Regions from separate parts of the Microbulbifer sp. THAF38 genome, predicted to be linked through region 1. Evidence: riboswitches for the same ligand, from Rfam matches in the RefSeq annotation. Region 1 holds a riboswitch; the other holds the start of a gene.
The links. A riboswitch is a leader RNA that binds a small molecule or an ion and turns the genes downstream of it on or off. The one in region 1 is predicted to bind thiamine pyrophosphate.
Positions count from the first base shown of each region.

Region 2: linked by a shared signal. The riboswitch ahead of thiC (phosphomethylpyrimidine synthase ThiC) and the one ahead of FIU95_RS11270 (TonB-dependent receptor) in region 1 are both predicted to bind thiamine pyrophosphate.

Region 1 is NZ_CP045369.1:2,656,257-2,660,251, reverse strand. Features, by position in the region: gene FIU95_RS11270 (TonB-dependent receptor) at 1-1,101, opposite strand, end outside; TPP riboswitch at 1,159-1,275, opposite strand; gene FIU95_RS11265 (hypothetical protein) at 1,396-1,863, shown strand; gene FIU95_RS11260 (nucleotidyltransferase domain-containing protein) at 1,914-2,705, shown strand; gene FIU95_RS11255 (hypothetical protein) at 3,068-3,574, shown strand; gene FIU95_RS11250 (DUF934 domain-containing protein) at 3,732-3,995, opposite strand, start outside.
Region 2 is NZ_CP045369.1:1,381,775-1,385,769, forward strand. Features, by position in the region: gene FIU95_RS05850 (thioredoxin domain-containing protein) at 1-1,352, shown strand, start outside; gene FIU95_RS05855 (SGNH/GDSL hydrolase family protein) at 1,446-2,372, opposite strand; TPP riboswitch at 2,646-2,744, shown strand; gene thiC (phosphomethylpyrimidine synthase ThiC) at 2,830-3,995, shown strand, end outside.

The DNA of each region.
Region 1 (3,995 bases):
ATGGCGATGATAAACCCCCAGTACCCAGCTAGTGTGTCCTGCAAAGAGTTTGGAGGTCTCGGTGGAAAGCAGGCGTAAATCCAGGCTGGTATTGTCTTTGTCCCGCTTGTAATTATCGGTTTGACTGTAACCCCAGGGATGAAAATCTATATAACTCCAGTCCTCATCGTATCCGTATTCGGTATCGGAGTTGGCGAGGCTTAGGGTGGATTCAAGAGTGAATTTTTCGTTACCCGACCACTGCCCAGTTAAAGCGCCTGCCCAGCTTTCCTGCTGGTCCCGACCGGGCTTGTCGGAGAGGGTTTCGCGGGTATTGTATAAAGAGAAGGCATCGTAGCCGTTATCGGCATCAAGGTAGAAGAGTGTCAGGCCGAGATGTAAGTCATCAATAGGTGAGTAAGCCAGTTTGCCACGCAGCACGGACTCATCAATATTGTTGGTGTCATCGCGGCCCAGGTACTGGTTTTCCATATAGCCATCGGACTTTCGCTCGCTGGCAGCAATACGGAAGCCAAGCTGCTCGGTCAGGCTGCCGCTGCCAATGGCTGAGAGGCTGCGGCCACCATATTCACTCAGTTCGGCAGAGACCTTGCCTGTAGTTTCTGAAGTGGGTGCCGCGCTGCGCATGTTGACGAGGCCCGCCAGGGCATTAGCACCATACAGGGTGCCTTGAGGGCCTCGGAGGATCTCTACCTGTTCGATATCCAGGGTGCTGGCAGCCAGGCCAAGACCAGTGAAGTCGATCCCATCTATGACCAAACCTACGGAAGGATTTACTGGGTCGATAAACTGGCTGCGCTCACCAATACCGCGAATTTGAATAAAGCGTCCCCGTGAAGCGCCAGTAGAGAAGTTGACATTTGGTGCCATATTCAACAGCTGGTCCAAGTTGCCAGCACCTCGCGCCTCAATACTGCTAGCGTCCATTACACTGACGCTGCCTGGTAGGTCCAGCAGGTTGGTATCGCGCAGTTGAGCCGTCACTACCACCTCTTCAAGCCCCCTGTCCATGGGCTCTGCAGCTAAAGCCAATCCACTAGGCGAGCCCGCAATAAGGCCGATGGATAAAGCAATCGGGTGGATTGTGAACAGTTTCTTCATGGTTCTCTCTCGGATCAACACTAATGAAAGAGACCCGGAGCGCGACGAGGGAAGGGCTTTGGCATGCCTACCTATTCCTACGCCGGTATTAACCGGATCAGGTTCAAGGGTTTGCTGCAAAAGATCTTCTTGATCTCGCAGCATCTCAGGCCTTGGCCACCCCTTAGGTTTTTGCGGGCGCGATGATAGCAGATGTTTCACTCATTATGGGAAGAAGGCACTCTTAACCTTCGAGCTTGGGTTTCTATGGGACGTTTTGGGGATTGGTAGCAGTGTTATAGGGATTGGAGGGGCGTGATAAGCAGTTTTCCTCCTGGTTACTCCCTCTCTTCCAAAGCTCTGGCTAATGTAGAGGGGACGTTTCTGCATAGAAGAATATTAAATATAATTTCAGGCCGAAGGTGCGAGGCTATAGCTGGTTTTAGCTTAGATTTAGAGGTTGGTGTAAAAATGAAAAATTGCCCTGGTTGTAATGAGAAGCCCATAGCTTTGATTGGCTGGTGTAGTGGTTTCAACTCGATACAGTGCATTTGTAAAAGTTGTGGTGCGGTCCTGTCGGCGAATCTTGTGACTTGGGGAGTGCTGATTGCCATTGTTGTCGCGATGTGCGCAGTAGCTTATGTTTCATTGATTCACTTCGATGTGCATTTTAAACAGGATCGCTGGTTGTTAATGGGTTTGATCTCTATTCCAGTTCTTATTGGGTCATTGCTGGGATACTTGGTTGGTGGCTATAAAGTAAAGGGAAGGAGCCTCCAGTGAGCAGTTTAGGTTTTACTTCTCTAAAGTGGCAAATTGGTAGATAGCATTCTATGGAATTGGTGATACAGGATAGATTAAAAACACTTGAGGCTGAGAAGGGCATAGAAACTTTGTATGCCTGTGAATCTGGAAGCCGTGCATGGGGCTTTGAGTCACCAGATAGTGACTGGGATGTGCGTTTTATTTACAAGCGAGATCTTAACCACTATCTGACTCTTGGAAACCCAAGAGATGTTGTGGAGGTGCCCTTTGATAAAGCGCTAGGTGATGAGCTTGATCTGGTCGGTTGGGATATCAGCAAAGCATTGGGTTTGTTGCGGGGAAGTAACCCGACATTGATTGAATGGTTGTTCTCTCCAAAAGTTTATCTCAGTCAGCAAGAGGTTTTGGATGAGCTTCGCAGCCTTGCCAAAAAATGCTGGCAGCCAAGAGCCTTGGCGCACCATTATATAAGTATGGGGTTTAATTGTTACTCCAAATTTGCTCGAAAAAATGATGAGGGTTCCAAAGAAATTCAAGTCAAAAAACTGCTTTATGTAATGCGTTCTATCCTAAATGCACTTTATATAAAAAGATTTATGGCTATTCCCCCGGTCGATTTTATGCAGATGTGCAAAGAGCTGCTGGTGAATGCACAAGAGGAATGGTTGCTGCAGTTGATATCCAGTTTGATTGAGAAGAAGAAAGGGCTGGACGAAGGCAGTCTTGTCGTTCTGGATGCCCGCCTTGATAACTGGATTCAAGAAAATTTGGACCGCGGGGTAGCCAACTCAATTGAGGAGCGACCTAAGCTGGATATAGCGGATTTTGATAGGCTTTTTCATCGGGTGTTAGGCATTTAATATTGGGTGACGTATCTAACGTTAAATATTGATCCATAGTTTGTGCTCGGTGAAAGTGTCTAAAATATTGGACTTTTCGTCGAGCGCTCATTGCCTATCTCTATCCAGAACTTTGCCAAGTCATAGAAAAACCCTTACGAGGCATTTTTTAACTCTTATTATTCATTAGCTGTTCATGCTGCTTTCAATATTCTTTTGAGTGATGTTTGGGGCTAGGGTGCCCCTATTAATCTTAATCACTTCATGGAAGGAAGCATCTAATGACTGAGGAAGAAAAAAGGGAGAGAGCTAGAAGACGCTGGAGGCACCTGCGTTCCACTTTGGCAACGCTAGGGCTTTTAGGCCGCTCAAGAGGGGCAAAAATGGTAGCCACTCCTTATTGGCCGGAAGTGCATCATCCCAACCATCAGGCGACCCATGGCCGCAATGGCAATGTCCGTTATCTCTCTGACCGGGACAGGCTGAAACACCGCGCAACATTTACAGGAAACACGCTGGTTATTCCTCCGCAAAGAAGGTTTGAGCTGGGTATCATGCAAAATACGGCGGGCAATATTATTTATGTTGTGGATTCACAGCGAAATTTCTATGTCGGAAGAAAAAATTTAGGTCATTTTCATCATTCCTCATTTATGGCAGGTGGGCCGGTCTTGGGTGCAGGAACCATTGTGCTGGGCGCCGGTTATCAAATACTCGAGGTCAACAACCACAGTGGCCACTACCGGCCAGGTGCTCGGGAATTAAAGCGGGTGGCGCTTGCTATTAGCACGCTCGGTGGGGATTTGAATCAGATACCATTTCGTGTATCGGGGGCGGGGCCCGATGTTGTTTATGGGAATGGGTTGGCGCTTCTGGATGCGGCGGTTTAAATAATTGAGGGCAGTAGTTTCTTTGAGAGGAGAAGGTGCTAGTTTGAGAGCGGGTTGACGTGGGGCTTTGACGTCGGGTATTGGCATAGAAGAGTGGTAGGGGAGAACAGTGTGCCCTAGTCAATGAAGGTAGGGCACACTTAACGTGGCGTAGGCTTTAGAAGCGTCTGCGGAACATCGGCAGAGGTTGGTCCACACCAGATTGATAGCTATCCCCGAAATCGTGTAAGGACTCTTTCAGGCTGGTGAGAGGCTGCTCGCCTTCGAAAGCGTAGGCATTAAAGCCGCAGCGCTGAAGGTAAGTGAGCTGGTCACGCATAAAGCCGCCCACCGCGCGGAGCTCTCCTTTGAAGCCAAAGCGTTCGCGAAGCAAACGACCGGCAGAAAATCCGCGGCCATCGGCGAAGGCGGGGAAGTGAAT
Region 2 (3,995 bases), 1.3 Mb from region 1:
TAGCAGAGCAGGAATATGAATTACGCTTGAATAAACTCAATGCTTGGATAGATAAAAAAGACGGCAACAATGCATCCGGTAAAAAAATTGAGATTCTTCTGACTGCCCCTGAGCCACCGAGAATTACTTTACCCACTGCTAATCAGAATCTTCGTGGTAGTAGGGAAGCCCCTGTTACTTTAGCCGTTTTCTGCTCCTTTCAGTCCCCACACTGTAAAGCTATACAACCGGTTATACGTCGCCTTATGTCGACCTATAAGGGGTGGGTAAGCCAGGTACACTTTGATTTTCCACTTAAGTTTCACAGAGAAGGTCTCCGGGCTGGCACGGCAGCACGCTGTGCAGCTGATCAAGGCAGATTTTGGGAGTACCACGATGCATTATATGTATTAACACCAGAAATTAATGGGGATACCTATTCCCAACTAATCGGGCAGTTACAATTAGATGCTCAGAAGTTTGAAATGTGTTTATCCAGTGATACCCCCAAAGCATCTGTACTTGAAAATAGGGACTGGGCACTAGGTCTAGGGCTTAAAAATGTACCTGTTGTCTTTATTAATGGCTTTTATCTAAAAGGGCCGCGTAAATTTGAGCAATATGCCTATTGGATAGAAAAAGAGCTACGGTCTATGGGCATAAATCCAAAAGAAACCTATGTTTGGAAAGATGATGAGACTATTGATGATCGAGATTTACCAATCACCGGTTTGTCACTTACTTTACTGGGGGTTAGTGAATCCAGTGTAAAGAGCAAATCAAAGGCGTTGATCCAAGTAAAGGAAGCTGCGGCTAAATATTTTAATGTAGGGCAAGAATTGATAGCTGGTGCCTCCTTGCTCCGTCTTCACTCTAGTTATGCAGTTATTGAAAGCAAAGCAGGTCTGGAGAAGTTACCTTTGAAAGGGAAGGGGGGCACTGATGTTTTACAGACGCATTCCTATGAACAGAATGCTGAATTAAAGCGGCGCATTGAGCAGCCTTTGGGGCCCGGGAGCCGCCAGCTGATAGCTTCTTCAGGAGTTCTTACCTTAGGGCAGTCTTGGCTGAGTAAGCAGTTGGAGCAACGGGAAGTTCTGGAAGCCAAATTTATCGAGGCCGAATTGGAGGTTGAGGGACATCACCTGATGCGACTCGAAGGTATCACAAATAATGAGTTCTTCACCGCCCTGGGTTTTCAAGAGAATGATGTCCTAATGAGAGTTAATGATAGCTGGGTACATAGTGGTCAAAATAACCTATGGGATGCTCTTACCAGCGGTCAGATTATCGATGTAGCTTTTATGCGAAAGGGGTTGCCCCAGCGAATACAATATGTTGTTGAAGAGCAGGGCTATTTTGAGAAAGATTGAAGATAGCTTAAGAGAGGTAAAGAAAGGTAAATAGTTATGGGCCCACTGAGGAAGTTTTCAGGAGGGCCCAATGTTCACCGAATGGACAGCTAGTTATTTATCTGGATTGCCCTGCCAAAGTAGATCGGCAACGATGTTTTGGCCCTGAATACTGGGGTGGAAGCAGTCTCCACCACCAATGTCATCTTTGCCAAACTGGAAGGTACCAGCATTTACCTCACCTTCCCCAGTATACTCGGCTATCACTTCAACACCGTTGGTGCCGTTATAGCTCTCCGCTTCCTCAACGAGAATTTCATTGTAGCGACGTTGAGCTGCAGTAATTGCGTTGTAGCGAGTGGCAAAGTCTTCTCCATTTAAACTGCCGCCATTAGTGGCTATTTTGCAAATCCCAAAGGTTGACCAAACATGTTCACAATTTACCCGGGAGTTGCTTGACTGCTTGGCTAAGCCGGCTGCTCGCAGATCCTGCACCCTTGGTACTGAGCCTAAAAGAATGGTAGATCCATTGGGAAGACCATCGACGAGTTTATCTAAGCCTGCTTGAATTGCTGAGCGCCACTCACTTTCTGTGTATAGAGGATCATCACAGTTATTGGGATCGGTACAATCCCGGTTACAAATATCGTTTCCTCCAAGAACAACTTCGACGTGGTCGGCGATATTTGATTGGGATAAAATTCGATCAGCCTGAACAGCAAAGTTCTTCTTTCCTCCACGCATTTCTGCCCCTGATTCAGCAGCTTTTTTATTCGCAGCCATGTTGGGTGAAATGATCTTGTACTTATCGTAAATACTCTCAACGGAGTTTTTATCACCATCAAACCAGGAGTGTTCCGGTTGGTCTCCACCGAGGAGACAAAACAAATCCCAGAAATACTTGTTACGGGTACAGTCTGCTCCGAATGCCATGGTAATACTGTCACCAGCAGCAACGGATTTAGAAGGGGCAGCTAAAGCTGTCGGTATCGACATAACACTTAAAACGAGTGCTGTTATAACTCCATATCTATTCCACATTGTATTTTCTCCCACACCGACTTTCGTCGTAGTTCATTATTGTTTTAAAACTGGATCGGTGAACCTGTGCAGTTTAGGTTGAGGTGGAATGAGTGCCGGTGGGAATGATATCGACCGCTGGGTCAGTTTCAAATAAGTTGAAGCGTGTTGAATTTTTGTCGCCTAGAACATCGAGATTTTTTTGGTCGTAGCACCATGGAGAGGGTTATTTAGAGTCTGTTGAAAGTTGAGATCGACAATCTGTTCATATTCGAGAGCTTCCACTATACTGCGCTCTACTTGTCGGAGTGCCTGTGGGCTGAGATCGCTATTGCGAGATCCGTTGAACCTGATCGGGGTAACCCCCGCGTAGGGAACAAGATCTGAAGTCGCCTGTTTTTTTACAGTTTGGCGGCTTTTCTCTTTGCGTGTGCCCTGGACGCTGCGACCTTTAAATCCTCAAGCTTTAAGGTTACGCATGTCCGAGATCATTGAACAATCCGGCAAAGCCGGAAAATCCACCCGCGCTGCCAGCCGCGATTCTGCTAAAGCATTTCTTGAGAACCTTACGGTTCAATCTTTTCCCAATTCACGAAAGGTGTATTTACCTGGGGAAACGCCGGATATTCAGGTTGGTGCTCGCCAAATCTGCCTGGGGGATAGCGTGGTAGGTGGAGATGCAGATAATCCCCTTCTGGAGCCCAATGAACCGCTCACCGTATACGATACATCTGGGCCCTATTCTGAACCTGGTTTCAAAGTCGATGTACGCCAGGGGCTACCCAAGTTGCGTCAGGGCTGGGTAGAGGCTAGAGGAGATACAGAGCTGCTGGATTCCCGCCAAGCCGCCTACAGCCAGAAACGTATGGCAGACCAAGGTCTGGATCATATCCGCTTTGAGAATCTTCCCAGCCCACGTCGGGCCAAACCGGGAAGTAATGTATCGCAAATGCACTATGCTCGCCGCGGTATCATCACGTCGGAGATGGAATTTGTTGCTGTTCGTGAAAATATGGGGCGCGCCAAACTCGCTTCAGAAATGAGTGAAAGCCAATATCAAAAAGCGCGCGATAGTATTTTTATTCCCGAGCAAATCACTCCCGAATTTGTTCGCAGGGAAGTCGCCGAAGGTCGGGCGATTATTCCCGCGAATATCAATCACCCGGAAGTGGAACCGATGATTATCGGGCGCAACTTCCTATGTAAGGTGAATGCAAATATTGGTAATTCTGCGGTGACTTCTTCTATTGAAGAGGAGGTGGAAAAGCTGGTTTGGTCCACCAAGTGGGGTGCCGATACCGTGATGGATCTCTCCACCGGCGCCAGTATTCACGAAACCCGTGAATGGATTTTACGAAATTCTCCGGTGCCTATTGGTACAGTACCGATTTATCAAGCGCTGGAAAAAGTGAACGGTATCGCCGAAGACCTGAACTGGGATGTCTATCGCGATACTTTGATTGAACAGGCGGAGCAGGGGGTGGATTATTTTACCATCCATGCTGGCGTGCTGTTGCGCTATGTACCGCTTACAGCGAAGCGTATGACCGGTATTGTTTCGCGGGGTGGTTCTATCATGGCCAAATGGTGTCTGGCACACCACAAAGAGAATTTCCTCTATACCCACTTCGAAGAAATCTGTGA